Linked DNA regions of Aquibium oceanicum. The protein of the gene in region 1 interacts with the protein of each later gene in a pairwise test. Links are inferred from orthologs where the notes say so. Each region holds a gene or a part of one and is shown in the gene's direction. Other genes may lie near its edges.

The links.
Region 2: the proteins of ybgC (region 1) and secA interact in binary tests that used the Escherichia coli proteins (3 or more experiments, as listed by UniProt). The link is inferred for Aquibium oceanicum from one-to-one orthologs.

What each region holds. Positions count from the first base shown.
Region 1 is NZ_CP018171.1:5,082,639-5,089,912, reverse strand. What follows is about bases 2,021-4,754. They hold ybgC (tol-pal system-associated acyl-CoA thioesterase), read left to right. Parts: upstream 2,021-3,022; coding sequence 3,023-3,487; downstream 3,488-4,754. Other genes in these bases: tolR (protein TolR), read left to right, coding at 4,432-4,754; tolQ (protein TolQ), read left to right, coding at 3,706-4,416; BSQ44_RS24930 (glycoside hydrolase family 5 protein), read right to left, coding at 2,021-2,993. In the rest of the region: BSQ44_RS27350 (pentapeptide repeat-containing protein), read left to right, coding at 1-1,553; more of BSQ44_RS24930, read right to left, coding at 1,671-2,020; more of tolR, read left to right, coding at 4,755-4,887; BSQ44_RS24910 (TonB family protein), read left to right, coding at 4,893-5,999; Tol-Pal system beta propeller repeat protein TolB, read left to right, coding at 6,114-7,274.
Region 2 is NZ_CP018171.1:4,718,469-4,726,471, forward strand. What follows is about bases 1,443-4,740. They hold secA (preprotein translocase subunit SecA), read left to right. Parts: upstream 1,443-1,804; coding sequence 1,805-4,540; downstream 4,541-4,740. Other genes in these bases: BSQ44_RS23005 (peptidylprolyl isomerase), read right to left, coding at 1,443-1,559; BSQ44_RS23015 (right-handed parallel beta-helix repeat-containing protein), read right to left, coding at 4,640-4,740. Outside these bases: bifunctional glutamate N-acetyltransferase/amino-acid acetyltransferase ArgJ, read right to left, coding at 1-617; more of BSQ44_RS23005, read right to left, coding at 642-1,442; more of BSQ44_RS23015, read right to left, coding at 4,741-5,494; BSQ44_RS23020 (lipopolysaccharide biosynthesis protein), read left to right, coding at 5,691-7,100; BSQ44_RS23025 (GNAT family N-acetyltransferase), read left to right, coding at 7,102-8,003. UniProt on the Escherichia coli protein: Required for protein export, interacts with the SecYEG preprotein conducting channel.

The sequences.
Region 1 (7,274 bases):
GGCACAAGGCCCTCGTCGCACGCATGGACCGGCTCGGGCTGGCGCGGCGGGACGCCGACGACCGGCCGGTGCTGCACGCTTTCACCTGGCTTCTCCTCGCGCTCGTCCCGGTCGTGGCTGCGCTGGTGGTGCTGGCCATCGGGGCGGCGTTCTCGCTGCTCCTCGTCGCGATCCGGGGCGGGCCGGCGGTCGCGACCGCCGAGGGGTCGGGCCTCACGAGCAGCGCGGCGGCGGCGGGCGTGCTGGTCGTGGCGATCCTCGGCGCGCCCTTCGTCATCTGGCGCGCGATCGTGGCGCAGAAGACGGTGAACGTGGCCGAACAAGGCATGATCACCGACCGCATCAACAAGGCGGTCGAGGGGCTGGGGGCGGAGAAGACTGTAAAGCAGGTGATCGAGACGCCACGCTACCGCAAGGGCGACGACGGAGGATGGCTGCGCGACGCCGAGGGGCGGCTGGTGGTCGACAAGGGGCCGGACGGGGCGGACCTCGTCGACCGCGAGACGGTCGAGCGCACGCGCCCCAACCTGGAGGTTCGCATCGGCGCCATCTACGCGCTGGAGCGGATCGCGCAGGACAGCCTGCGCGACCATATCCAGATCATGGAGATCCTCTGCGCCTACATCCGCGAGAACGCGCCTGCGTCGCAGGCGCCGGTGCTGCCGGAACCGCCGGAGTTCGACCTCGGGGACATCGACGGGTCGATGAAGGCGCTCGAAACCTGGAAGGAAGAACTCCGCCAGGCGTTAGCCATTCGCGGCGCGGATGACGGTCCGGTCCGGCCCCGCGAGGACATCCAGGTGGCGCTCACCGTCATCGGCCGACGCGGCCAACGGCAGCGGGCGCGCGAAAGCGGCGGCGCACCGGCATACGAAGAAGCCGTCGGGGCGTATCCGCCATATCCGCTCAGCGAGGACGCCGCAGCCATCGAGAAATGGCGAGAGGACAATGCGGGCTGGCGAACAAAGCTGTATGCCTGGCGCGATGTCGCGCGCCCCTACCGGCTCGACCTGCGCGGGACCAACCTTGCGGGCGCCGATCTGTCGAAGGGATGGTTCGACCACGCGAACTTCGCGGAATCGCGACTGGAGGGCGCGAATCTTATAATGGCGGGGCTCAATGGCGCGAACCTCTCAGGGGCGGGGCTCAATGGCGCGGACCTCACATGGGCGGGGCTCAATGACGCGAACCTCTCAGGGGCGGGGCTCAATGGCGCGAACCTCTCAGGGGCGGGGATTAATGGCGCGTACCTCATAGGGGCGGGGCTCAATGGCGCGAACCTCTCAGGGGCGGGGGTCGACAGGTCGACATCCTTCACGAACGCAAAGGCGTCAAAAGCGACCGTGAAGGATGTCGACCTGTCGGAGGTGGCGCTGTCAAGGGAGCAGATCGTCGCGATGTTCGGAGACGCCAGCGTTAACCTGCCCGGCGGTGTCACGCCGGAGCACCCCGACTGGCCGGCGCACTGGCCAAAGGAGGTGCTCGAATGGGAAGAGTTTGTCGCGCGCTGGCAGGCATGGATATCCCAAGATGACGCGGGGGAGGGTAAGTAGCGCCGGTGTCGGTCCGGAGATAGGTTACCTCGTTCGGCAACTCCTAGGGTACGGAACGGGAGAGGGATGCGAGCCGAGTTAAGTAAACTGGTCCCCTCTCACAGTGCGCGTTCGCCGTTACGGCAGCCCGCGCACCACCCCCAGCACATCCCCCTCCGCCGGTCGGCCCTCGAACTCCTCCACCACGCCGAACGCGCCGCCATAGCCCCACATGGACCATGCGAAGCCATGCTTCTCGGCAAGCGCGATCATGTCGCGGTGATAGGCGGCGCGCCATTTGGCTGGCATGACGAAGTCGTTCTGCCATTCCTGGCGGATCATGCCGAATTCGCCCAGGATGACGTTCTTTGGATCGATGCCGTGTTGGGCGGCCCAGGCGGCGGCGGTGTCGAAGGGTTCGGCCATGGCGGCCTCCAGTTCCTCCCGCGTATCGATGGCCGCGATCTGTTCGTCGAGATAGGCGAGCATGCCGGACTGGCGCAGCCATGGCGCCTCCGCGCGAATTTTCGCACGCGCCTGCTCGACCGCCGCGTCGAGTTCGGCGCGCGGCACGGCATGGGGCGGGTAGGGGATGCCGGTGACGTAGCGGATGAAGTCGCCGGACCAGGTCGCGCCCTGATGCGTCAGGAGGAACGGCGCGTAGGTGTGGAAGGACCAGATGACGTTGTCATCGGGGATCTGCGCCGGGTCGATGACGGCAAGCCCTTCCGCCGTGCCCCAGCAGGCGCCTGTCAGCACCAGGGTCAGCCGCGTGGCCGAAGCGCGCGCGGCGGCGTAGAGGCGTTGCAGCCGCTCGGGCCAGGCGGCGTCGCCCGGGCCGCATTCGGCCACGGGCTCGTTCATCAGTTCCAGCGCGACGCGTTCGGGATCCTCGGCCTTCAGCGTGCTTGCCATCCGCCGCACCACGTCGAGGTAGCGGTCGAACAGCGCCGGATCGTCCATGACCTGGCCCATGCCGACCGATCCGCCTGAACCGGTCGGGAAGAGGTGCAGGTCGACGATGGCCTTCAGCCCCGCGCCTTCCACCAGGCGCACGGCGTCGAGCACCTCGCCGTAGAGCCGGTCGTGGAACCGCGCAGAACGGTCAGACAGGAAGGGGCGCGGATCGATCGGGATGCGCACGAAGTCCAAGCCGTCGGCTTTCAATCCTTCGAGGCCGACGGCGTCGAGCGTGCGGCGCCATTCCGGGAAGGGCAGGAGCACGCCGTCCTCGCCCCAGCGGCTCTCGTCGGGCCAGGTGACCCAGATGTCGAGATTGATGCCGCGCTGGGCCTGGAAGGTCGCGGCCTGCGCGGGCAGAACGGTCAGCGCGACCGCGATCGCCAGCGCCCAGCGGGCCAGCCTCAGCGCAAGGGCGATCTGGCCCGTTCCCGGCCCGGCCTTGATCGAGGCGGGGCGAAATGCCATCGAGGTCGCAAGGTGCCGCATGCGGCGAGACATGGCAGAGCGAACCTCCGAAGGAAAGCGCGATGGCGGATCATGGTGAACGCGAGACCGGCCTGTCGGGCGAAATCACTGCGGACGGCCACCGGCTGTCGGCGCGCGTCTACTACGCCGACACGGATTTCTCCGGCTTCGTCTACCACGCGCGCTATCTCGAATTCCTGGAGCGGGGCAGGTCGGATTTCCTGCGGCTCTGCGGCGTCCACCATACCGAACTGGCGGCCGGCGCCGAGGGCGAAAAGATCGTCTGGGTGGTGCGGCGCATGGAGATCGATTTCCGCTCGCCCGCGAGAATGGACGACGTGCTGACCATCGAGACGCGGACCGAAAGCATTTCGGGGGCGCGCATCGTCATGGGCCAGCGCATCCTGCGCGACGGTACCGTGCTGATCGGGGCGAAGGTGGAGGCGGCGATCGTGGGCGAGGGCGGCAGGCCGCGGCGCTTTCCTAGGGAGTGGACCGCGGCATTCATGCCGGGCAGTGCCGGCTGAGCCGCGCCTCTGTTCCTAACGCCTCGTTAACCATAATCCTCCATGAATCGGATCGGTAGAATGCCGACGATGCCGCACGCCTTCGTTTCACCAAGATTCCTGCGGAAAAGGCCGCGATAGCGTCGGGAACGATGGCCGGAAAACCGTGCGGTTCCGGTCGAGCAGGGGCAAGTTGCGTGGGCGACCCGGCCGGCGGTTCACACTAGGACAGGACTTTCATGGAAACTCTCGCTCTCGCAGAGCCGTCCGCAAGCCTATCGGTATGGGCGCTCTTCTGGCAGGCCGGCTGGATCGTGAAGCTGGTCATGATCGGACTGCTCGGGGCGTCGATCTGGACCTGGGCGATCATCATCGACAAGATCATCGCCTATGGCCGCATGCGTCTGGCGCTCAACCGTTTCGAGCAGACCTTCTGGTCGGGGCAGTCGCTGGAAGAACTCTACCGCACGCTGTCGGAGCGCAACACCACGGGCATGGGCTCGATCTTCGTCGCTGCCATGCGCGAATGGAAGAAAAGCTTCGAGAAGGGCGCCCGCGCGCCGCTCGGGTTGCAGACGCGCATCGACAAGGCCATGGACCTCGCCCTGACGCGCGAGATGGAGCGGCTCGAGGGCCGGCTCGGCTTCCTCGCGACCATCGGATCGGCGGCGCCCTTCATCGGCCTGTTCGGCACAGTGGTCGGCATCATGACCTCCTTCCAGGCGATCGCCGGGTCGAAGTCGACCAGCCTCGCGGTCGTGGCGCCCGGCATCGCCGAGGCGCTGCTCGCCACTGCGATCGGCCTCCTGGCGGCCATTCCCGCGGTCGTGGCCTACAACAAGCTGTCGTCCGACGCCGGAAAGCTGGCGGTGCGGATGGAAGGCTTCGCCGACGAATTCTCGGCCATACTGTCGCGGCAGATCGATGAGAAGGTCGCTCAGCGCGCCTGAGGGAGAAAGTTTGCGATGGGCATGTCTGTAGGACAATCCGGCGGTCGGGGCACGCGCGGCCACAGGCGCCGGGGGCGGCACCACGGGCTGATATCCGAAATCAACGTCACGCCCTTCGTGGACGTGATGCTTGTGCTCCTGATCATCTTCATGGTGGCGGCGCCGCTGCTCACGGTCGGCGTTCCGATCGACCTGCCGGAGACGCAGGCCAAGGCGCTGAATGCCGACACGCAGCCGATCACCGTGTCGGTCAACGACAAGGGGCAGATCTACCTCCAGGAGACCGAGATACCGCTCGAGGAAATCGTGGCGAAGCTCGAGGCCATTTCCAAAACCGGCTACGAGGAGCGGATATACGTGCGCGGCGACAAGAGCGCCGACTACGGAACGGTGATGCGCGTGATGGCGCGCATCTCGGCGGCGGGGTTCCACAATCTCGGCCTCGTCACCCTGCAGGAGCAGGACAGCTAGCCGCGATGAAGGCCGGTCTCGTCACATCGACGATCCTGCATGCGGTGCTGCTCGGTGTCGGGCTGTTCTCGCTGTCGGCGCCGCGCGCCTTCGAGGTGATGGACGTCGAATCCTTCCCCGTCGAGATCGTGCCGATCGAGGAGATCAGCCAGGCGCAGGTCGGCGAGAGGGAAGCGCCCGCCGCCGAGGCGCCCGCGCCGGTGCCTACGACCCGTCCCGAGCCGGTGGAGAATGCCGAGCAGGTGGGCGACAACACGGTGGACACCCCCGCGCCGCCGACCCCAGATCCCAAGCCGCGTCCCGTCGAGACGGCCGCCTTGCCGGAGCCCGCGCCCGAACCCGCGCCGATCCCCGATCCCGTCCCGGAACCGGAACCGGCGAAGCCGGAGCCGAAGCCCGAACCCGTGCCGGCCACCGAGGTGACGCCGCAGCCCGAGCCGCCGCAGGAGGTCGAGCCCGACCCGGCGCCGGAACCGGAGCCGCAGCCGCAGCAGGAAGCCGAACCCGAACCGTCGCCGGAACCCGTTCCCGCCGAGGCCGAGGAAGCACAGGAAGCCGCGTTGCCCGAAAGCGCGCCGCGTCCCGAGGCGCGACCGAGGCCGCAGCCGGCGCAGGCGCAGACCGCCAAGACGCCCGAGCGCAAGGATGCCGAAGAGCCCGCCCAGAAGCAGGCCCAGGCGCCGGCGCAGGAAAAGAAGTCCGACGATCTTCTCCAGGACGTCGCCGCGCTCCTGAACAAGGACAAGGCCTCGGGTGGCGGCGCGAAGCGGTCGACCCAGGAGGCCGCGCTCGGCGGCAAGCGTAAGACCGGCGAGAAGCTATCGCAGAGCGAACTGGACGCGCTGCGAAACCAATTCTCCGGCTGCTGGAGCATACCGGCGGGAGCCGAAGGCGCGTCGGACCTGCGCGCCTCCATCCGGTTCAACGTCGCGCCCGGCGGACGCCTGGAAGGAATGCCGGAGGTCATCGCCTCCAGCGGCAACCGCCAGTTCGACGAGAGCGCGGTGCGCGCCGTCCAGAAATGCGACCAGAGAGGCTTTATCCTGCCGCAGGGCAAGGAGGACGTCTGGGCCGAGGTCGTGGTGAATTTCGACCCCACCGACATGTTCTGATCATGGTTCGCGGCTACCGGCAACACACGGATTTTCGCGGTTTTCTCCGCGCTACGGAATGAAGAAGGGCACGGCATGAAACCTCTCCTCAAACCTCTTCTGGTCGCTGCGGCCATGATCGCGGCCGTCTCGGGCGGGACGATCGTCCCGGCGCGGGCCCTGGTCGAGATCGACGTCAACAAGGGCGTGGTCGAGCCGCTGCCCATCGCGATCACCGACTTCCTGTCGGCCGACGCGCTCGGCGCCGAGATTTCGGGCATCGTCGCGGCCGACCTGCAGCGCTCGGGCCTGTTCGCGCCCATCGACCGGGCCGCCTTCATCGAGAAGATCTCCAATCCGGACGCCGCCCCGCGCTTCGAGGACTGGAAGGTCATCAACGCGCAGGCGCTGGTGACGGGACGCGTAAGCCAGGAGCCGGACGGCCGCATCCGCGCCGAGTACCGCCTGTGGGACACCTTCGCCGGGCAGCAGCTTTCGGGCGAGCAGTTCTTCGCCTCGCAGGCCAACAAGAGACGCATCGCGCACATCATCGCCGATGCGATCTACGAGCGGCTGACGGGCGAGAAGGGCTATTTCGACACGCGCATCGTCTTCATCGACGAATCCGGACCGAAGAACCAGCGCACCAAGCGGCTGGCCATCATGGACCAGGACGGCGCGAATGCCCGCTTCCTGTCCGACGGGCGGGCCATCTCGCTGACGCCGCGCTTCTCGCCGAACCGACAGGAAATCACCTACATGTCCTACGAGAGCGGCCAGCCGCAGGTCTACCTGCTGCAGCTCGAGACGGGGCAGCGCGAACTCGTCGGCAACTTCCCGGGCATGACCTTCGCGCCGCGCTTCTCGCCGGACGGCCAGAAGGTGATCATGAGCCTGCTGCGCGACGACGGAAACTCCAACATCTATACGCTCGACCTCAGGAGCCGCACCACGACGCGCCTGACGGATTCGACCGCCATCGACACCTCGCCGTCCTACTCGCCCGACGGAAGCCAGATCGTCTTCACCTCCGATCGTGGCGGGCGCGCGCAGATCTACGTCATGAACGCCGACGGCACGAACCAGCGGCGTATCTCCTTCGGCGAGGGAACCTACTCCACCCCGGTGTGGTCGCCGCGCGGCGACCTGATCGCTTTCACCAAGCAATCCGGCGGCGAGTTCCAGATCGGCGTCATGCGCACCGACGGATCGGGCGAGCGCATCCTTTCGTCCGGCTTCAGCCAGGAAGGCCCTACCTGGGCTCCGAACGGACGCGTCCTGATGTTCTTCAAGGAG
Region 2 (8,003 bases), 370 kb from region 1 along the record:
ATCGGTGCGTCGGTGGCGACGAAGGAAAGCATGGTCGCCATGTCGGGCGCGATCATGCCCGCGCCCTTGGCGATGCCGTTGATGGTGACCTCGACATCACCGAGCGCCACCTTCGCGGTGGCGTATTTCGGGTAGGTGTCGGTGGTCATGATCGCCTTGCCGGCGTCGGCCCACCGGTCGGGCGAGGCGTCGGCGGCGAGGCTTTCCAGCAGGTGCGAGAACTTGCCCGCGTCGAGCGGTTCGCCGATGACGCCGGTAGAGGCGAGGTAGACCTCGTTCTCACCGCATCCGGCAGCCGCGGCGGCGGCCTTTGCCGTCGCGGCCGTGGCCGTCTTGCCCTTCTTTCCGGTGAAGGCGTTGGCGTTGCCGGAATTGACGACGAGGATGCGCCCCTTGCCGCCGGCCAGGTTCTCACGGCAGAAATCGACCGGCGCGGAGGGGCACTTCGAGCGCGTGAGCACGCCGGCGACCGACGTGCCCTCGTCGAAGGCCATGACGAGGAGGTCGGTGCGTCCCTTGTACTTGATGCCGGCCTCGGCCGTGGCGATCCTGACGCCGTCGACCGGCGGCAGGGTGACGAATTTCTTCGGAGCGAGCGGAGAGACGGAGCTGGACATGGGCGTCGGTCCGGGCGTCGCGAACTACTGCGCCGCGTCGATCTTGCCGACCGCCTCCTTGAGCGCGGGGTCCTTGACGTCGATCTCGGCCGCCGAGCGAGCGGACTGAACCATCTCGAAGTACTTTTCGCGGAACAGCAGCGAGCGGACCTGGTCCTTCACCTGATCGAAGGCCGGAGGCTGCTGCGTGCGCTTGTCTTCCACCTTGATAACGTGGAAGCCGAAGTCGGTCTCGACCGGCTCCTTCGAGTACTCCCCGACCTCGAGGGCAAAGGCAGCCTTCTCGAAGGCAGGCACCATCTGCCCAGGGCCGAAATAGCCGAGGTCGCCGCCCTGCGGCGCCGCGCCGTCGGTGGACTTCTCCTTGGCGATCGCCTCGAAGTCGCCGCCGCCCTCGAGCTGCGCGATGATCGCCTCGGCTTCTTCCTTGGTCTTGACGAGGATGTGCCGGGCGCGGATCTCGTTGGTCGGCGGGGTCGCGGCGACTTCCTTGTCGTAGCGCGCACGGACCGCCTCGTCCGTCACCTCGGCGGCGACCTTCTGCTCGACGAAGGCGCTGTGCAGGGCGCGTTCGCGCAGGAACGCCATGCGCTGCTTGAACGCCTCGTTCTCTCCCAGTCCGGCGTCGGCCGCCTGCTGGGCGAGAAGCCGGATCTCGATGACCGCCGACAGCGCAGCCGCCCGCTTCTGCTCGGCCGGCAGCTGTGCGAACTGCTCGCCCAGGTCGTTGAGCGCCATATCGAGTTCGCCCTCCGTGACGTCGGCGCCGTTGACGGTCGCGATCACGGTGTCGGGCGACGGGGTCTCGGGTGCCGCCGCGGCCGGGGTCTCCTGGGCCGGGGCAGTGCTGTCCTGCGCGAGCGCGCCGAGCGGCGCTGCGACGGACAAGCCCGCGGCCAACGCACATGCGGACAGGAGACGAAGGTCGAAAGGCACACGCATGGAGTTTCTCCAGATGGAAATGACGAAGGCGCAGCCTGTCGCGCCCGAATGAGGCGGAAATTGGCGGCCCGGGCCGCTCGCGGTCAGCGTTGACATCGCTTTCGCCCCCTCTTATCTGTCCTTCGTCCCTGCGTCCAGAACCGTTTCCGGGCGCTTTTTTGATTGTGGATCTGCCCTAAACTCCATACCAGGCACGGTCCTGCCGGTTCCGGCCGGAAGATGTTTCTGTTCGAAAGGACCAGCTGATGGTCAGTCTCGGTGCTCTCGCCCGCAAGGTATTCGGCTCCTCCAACGATCGCCGGATCAAGGGACTTCGTCCCCGGGTGGAGGCGATCAACGCGCTCGAAGCGGAGATGACGGCGCTGTCCGACGAGGCGCTGAAGGGCAAGACGGCCGAGTTCCGCGCCCAGATCGCCGAAGGGCGGTCGCTCGACGATCTCCTGGTGCCCGCATTCGCCGTCGCACGCGAGGCGGCGCGCAGGGCGCTGGGGCTGCGGCCCTTCGACGTCCAGCTCATCGGCGGCATGGTCTTGCACGACGGCGGCATCGCCGAGATGCGCACCGGCGAGGGCAAGACCCTGGTGGCGACGCTTCCGGTCTACCTGAACGCGCTGGGCGGCAAGGGCGTGCATGTCGTCACCGTGAACGACTATCTCGCCACCCGTGACTCCGAATGGATGGGCCGCGTCTATTCCTTCCTGGGGCTTACCACCGGCGTCATCGTGCATGGCATGTCGGACGAGCAGCGCAAGGCCGCCTATGGCTGCGACGTGACCTACGGGACCAACAACGAGCTCGGTTTCGACTACCTGCGCGACAACATGAAGTACGAGCGCGCCCAGATGGTGCAGCGCGGTCACAATTACGCGATCGTCGACGAGGTGGACTCGATCCTGATCGACGAGGCGCGCACGCCGCTGATCATCTCCGGGCCGCTCGAGGACCGCTCCGACCTCTACAACCAGATCGACACGTTCATCCCGCTGCTCAGCGATCCAGACTTCGAGGTCGACGAGAAGCAGCGCACGGCGACCTTCACCGAGGAAGGCACCGAGAAGCTGGAGAACCTCCTGCGCGACGCCGGGCTGCTCAAGGGCGCGTCGCTCTACGACGTCGAGAACGTTTCGATCGTCCACCACGTCAACAACGCGCTGAAGGCGCACCGGCTGTTCCAGCGCGATAAAGACTACATCGTCCGCAACGGCGAGATCGTCATCATCGACGAGTTCACCGGGCGCATGATGCCCGGCCGCCGCTATTCCGAGGGCCTGCACCAGGCGCTGGAGGCCAAGGAGCACGTCAAGGTCCAGCCCGAAAACCAGACGCTGGCCTCGATCACCTTCCAGAACTACTTCCGCATGTATTCCAAGCTGGCCGGCATGACCGGCACGGCCTCGACGGAAGCGGAGGAGTTCGGCAACATCTACGGGCTCGGCGTCTCCGAGATCCCCACCAACCTTCCCGTGGCGCGCCTGGACGAGGACGACGAGGTCTACCGCACCGTCGAGGAGAAGTTCCGCGCCATCGCCCGCGAGATCAAGGACGCCCATTCCCGGGGCCAGCCGATCCTGGTGGGCACCACGTCGATCGAGAAATCCGAACTGCTCGCCGAGCGGCTGCGCAAGGAAGGGGTGTCGACCTTCGAGATCCTGAACGCCCGCCACCACGAGCGCGAGGCGCAGATCGTCGCCCAGGCCGGCAAGCCGGGCGCCATAACCATCGCCACCAACATGGCCGGACGCGGCACCGACATCCAGCTCGGCGGCAATGCCGACATGCGCATCGCCCAGGAACTGGCCGACATGCCCGAGGGCGCCGAGCGCGCTGCGAAGGAACAGGCGATCCGCGACGACGTGCAGCGGCTGAAGGCCGAGTCGCTCGCCGCCGGCGGGCTCTACGTGCTGGCGACCGAACGCCACGAATCGCGGCGCATCGACAACCAGCTGCGCGGCCGCTCCGGCCGCCAGGGCGATCCCGGCCGGTCGAAGTTCTTCCTGTCGCTACAGGACGACCTGATGCGCATCTTCGGCTCCGACCGGATGGACGGCATGCTGCAGAAGCTCGGCCTCAAGGAAGACGAGGCCATCATCCATCCCTGGATCAACAAGGCGCTGGAGAAGGCTCAGAAGAAGGTCGAGGCGCGCAACTTCGACATCCGCAAGAACCTGCTCAAGTACGACGACGTGATGAACGACCAGCGCAAGGTCGTGTTCGAGCAGCGCAAGGACCTGATGGACGGGGAGAACCTCTCCGAGACCGTCGGCGAGATGCGCCAGGACGTCATCGACGACCTGGTGGCCAAGCACATCCCCGAAAACGCCTATGCCGAGCAGTGGGACGTCGCCGGCCTGAAGGAAGGCGTGCGCTCCTTCCTCAACCTCGACCTGCCGGTCGAGGAGTGGGCGCAGGAGGAAGGCATCGCCGAAGAGGCGATCCACGAGCGCATCACGGCCGCCGCCAACGCGGCGGCGAGCGAGCGGGCCGAGCGCTTCGGCGGCGACGTCATGGTCTATGTCGAGAAATCGATCCTGCTGCAGACGCTCGACCATCTGTGGCGCGAGCACCTGGTCAACCTCGACCACCTGCGCTCGGTGGTCGGTTTCCGCGGCTACGCCCAGCGCGATCCGCTGAACGAGTACAAATCGGAAGCCTTCGAGCTGTTCCAGGCGATGCTGGGCAACCTGCGCCAGGCGGTTACGGCACAGCTGATGCGCGTCGAACTGGTGCGCGAGGCGGCCGACGCCCCTCCCCCGCAGGTCCCGCAGGGCGAAGGCCACCACACGGACGCGACGACCGGCGAGGACGAGTTCGACGAGGCCGGAGACACGGCGATGCTGGTGCGCCAGGAGTCCAACCGCATCGTGCCGGCCGAGCAGCGCGATCCCAACGATCCCTCGACCTGGGGCAAGGTCGGCCGCAACGAGGCCTGCCCCTGCGGCTCGGGCAAGAAGTACAAGCACTGCCACGGTACCTTCGCCTGAGGCGAGGCGCTCCCGCCGCGCCCTTCGATCCGGTTCCCCGTACAGCAGCCACCCATAGGCGCTGGTAGCGTTGGGCGTCCGTGTTCGCTGGCGAATGTCTCAGTGGAACTGGTTGTTCACGCTGAAGTCGCAGCCCGACTGCCCATATTGATAGCCGCGCGTGGAGTTGTCGTAGCAGTCGAATCCGTCGACAAGCTCGGATTCGTAGAAGCCGATCGAAGTATAGTTACTGACCAGATTGAGCAGACGATTGCCGGCCACGGTAATGGCGGTGGTATCCCTCGCATGGATTCCGAAATTGCCCCCATAAGCCGCGCCTACATCAAGAATAGTGTTGTCGGATATTTCCACCATCGAGCTGCCGTTCACCGACACGCCGCGAGCTTGGCTCGTCCCGAGGACGTAGCTGATCAGGTTGCCGCGAACGACGGCCCGGCTGGAATCCTTGAGCAAGATACCTATCGCGGTATTGTTCACCAGCGATGCCAATCCGGTGTTCGTGACCAGATTGTTGCGGACGATCCCGTTCGTGCCACCGACTTCGATGCCCGTCTGTGTGTTGCCCTCGATCCGCAGGTCCTCGAGGACATACCCCGTCGAGTCCGTGGTGCCGTCGATGACGATCCCGCGCCGGAACCCCTGGACCGTGCCGTTTCGCAGAGTGATGTTGCGCCTGTTGGTGGCCGCTATGCCCACCGCCTGTGTGTTCGCGCCGGCCGTGAACCCGCCCAGCTTGCGGCCATTCATGTCGATGGTGACGTTGCTGGCGTTGATCTGGATGATGTTTCCGGAGGCAACAGAGGACGTCAGGTCCTTCTTGAAACAATAGATCCCCTGCGCCTTTATCGTGACGGGGACCGAGGTGATCTCGGTACAGAGGGTCGTTTCCGCCGTGGCAGAGCCACACCAGATGGATGTCAATACTGCAAGGCCTGCTGCATATGCATACCGCATGTTCGTGTTTCCGGGGGCGCGACGCACGTTCTGGCTCAGCCCGCCCTCGCTAAACTAGCTTGCTGAAACCTGTTCTTGTCAATCGGCTTGCTGAACCGGCGTGCCGTAGCCGCGCGGCAAGGTCCGCCGAACCGTTTCTTAAACTGTCCCTGCTATCGCTCGACCAAGCACTCGCATGGTTTGGAGTACGGGTAGCGTGCGTTTTTCCGCGGCAACGACAGCCGAGAGACTGCTGCCGGAGCGACTGGCTTCGGCGGTGCAGCCCTGGCTGCGCCATGCAGACGAGCTGTTCCTGGCCACCGACGAGCGCGGCGAAGCCGGCCGCATGTCGGTGATCGCCTTCGCCATCCGCATCGTCAACGCGGCCATCGCCTTCATCAGCCAGGTGCTTCTCGCCCGCTGGATGGGTTCGTTCGAGTACGGCATCTTCGTGCTGGTCTGGGTGACGATGATCATCCTCGGCAACCTCGCCTGCTTCGGCTTCCACACCTCCGTGATCCGCTTCATCCCCGAATACCGGGAGCGCGGCATGTGGGCGGAAATGCGCGGCATCCTGTTCGCCAGCCGGGTCTTCACGCTGCTGTCGTCGACGGCGGTGGCCGGGGTGGGACTGGCGGGGCTGTGGTGGTTTTCCCCGTCGCTCGAAAGCTACTACGTCGTGCCGTTCTATCTCGGCCTGATCTGCCTGCCGATGATCACCCTGTCCGATACCCTGCAGGGCATCTCGCGCGCCAACGCCTGGGCGCTGTCGGCGCTCTCGCCGACCTATCTCGTCCGTCCGATCCTGATCCTGCTGTTCATGGCGACCGCGCTGGCGCTGGGCTTTTCGCCCGACGCGAAGACGGCGATCACGGCGGCCATTCTCGCCACCTACGCCACCACGCTGTGGCAACTCGTGACGGTTTCGACGCGCGCCGACCAGCGGGCGGAACCCGGCCCGCGCCGCTATCTGCCGCGGGCGTGGATCGCGGTGTCGATGCCGATCTTCCTGGTCGAGGGGTTCTTCTTCCTGTTGACCAACGCCGACGTGCTGATGGTCGGCCGCTTCATGGCTCCCGACGACGTCGCGATCTACTATGCGGCCGTGAAGACGCTGGCGCTGGTGCATTTCGTCTATTTCGCGGTCAAGACCGGCGCCGCGCAGCGCTACGCCCGCATCTCGCACGGCAGCGGCGCGGAGGAACTGAGCGACTTCGCCCGCGAGACGGTGTCGTGGACCTTCTGGCCGTCGCTGTTCATGGCGTTGGTGGTGCTGGCGATCGGCGACCCGATGCTGCGGCTGTTCGGACCCGGCTTCGAGGCCGGCTACCCGCTGCTCTTCGTGCTGGTGATCGGCGTGGTGGCGCGTGCCGCCGTCGGACCGGCGGAAAGCCTTTTGACCATGACCGGCAACCAGAACGTCTGCGCCGTCGTCTTCGCGGTGACGCTGGCGCTCAACGTCGCCCTCAACTTCGCGCTCATCCCCTCCTACGGCCTGTGGGGGGCGGCGCTCGCCACCAGCCTGGCGATGGTCGTGGAGGCCTGCGCGCTGGCGCTGGTCGTGTGGAAGAAGCTCGGCATCGTCATGATGATATTCGTCCCAGCCCACCAGAACGGAAAATCCTGACATGGCGGCGGTCCCCATCCTCGAAGAAGCGAGCGGCAGCCCATCGGGCGCGATGATCGCGAGCCTGGCCGGCATCACGACGCAGCCGGCCGAGCAGGCGGCTGCGGAGCTGACCGCGGCCGGCGGCGCGCAACGGCGGCTGGCCATCTATCCGGCCTCGGCGGGTTTCGACCTCGTCGAGGAACTCGACTTCCTGTGCGCGCGCACCATCGAGCCCAACGTCTTCTTCAACCCGCGCTTCATGGCGCCCGCGATGCCGCGGCTCGAAGACCGGGAGGTGCGGTTGGCCGTCATCCGCGACGGCGACGAACAGAGGAACCGGCTGCGCTTCCTGGCGCCGTTCTCGGTCGAGCGGCCGCCGGTGCCGCTCGGCGTGCGCATCATGCGCACATGGTCGAGCCCGTTCGGGCCGCTCGGCACGCCGCTGGTCGACCGCGACGACCCGGTCGGCGTGATCGACGACCTTCTCTCCATGCTGGCGCGACCGCATCTGGGCCTGCCAAAGGTTCTGGTGGTGCCCGAGATCCGCACCGCCGGGCCGGTCGCGGGGCTGATCCGCACGGTGGCGATGAACCGCGACCTGCCGGTGATCGAGACGATGAAAATCGAACGGCCGTTCCTGGAGAGCACGCTCGACGGCGAGGAATACCTGAAGGCCTCGTTGCGCCCGCACCACTACCGCGAGTTCCGAAGACTGAAGCGCAGGCTGGCCGAAATCGGCAGGTTGGAACATCACGTCGCCCGCCAACCGGAGGAAATCCGCCTCGCGACGGAGGAATTCCTATCGCTCGAAGCGTCCGGCTGGAAGGGCCGGGAGGGCACGGCGATGGTAATCGACCGCTTCCGCGCCGCCTTCGCCCGCGAGGCGATCCACCGGCTTTCCCAGCAGGATCTCTGCCGCGT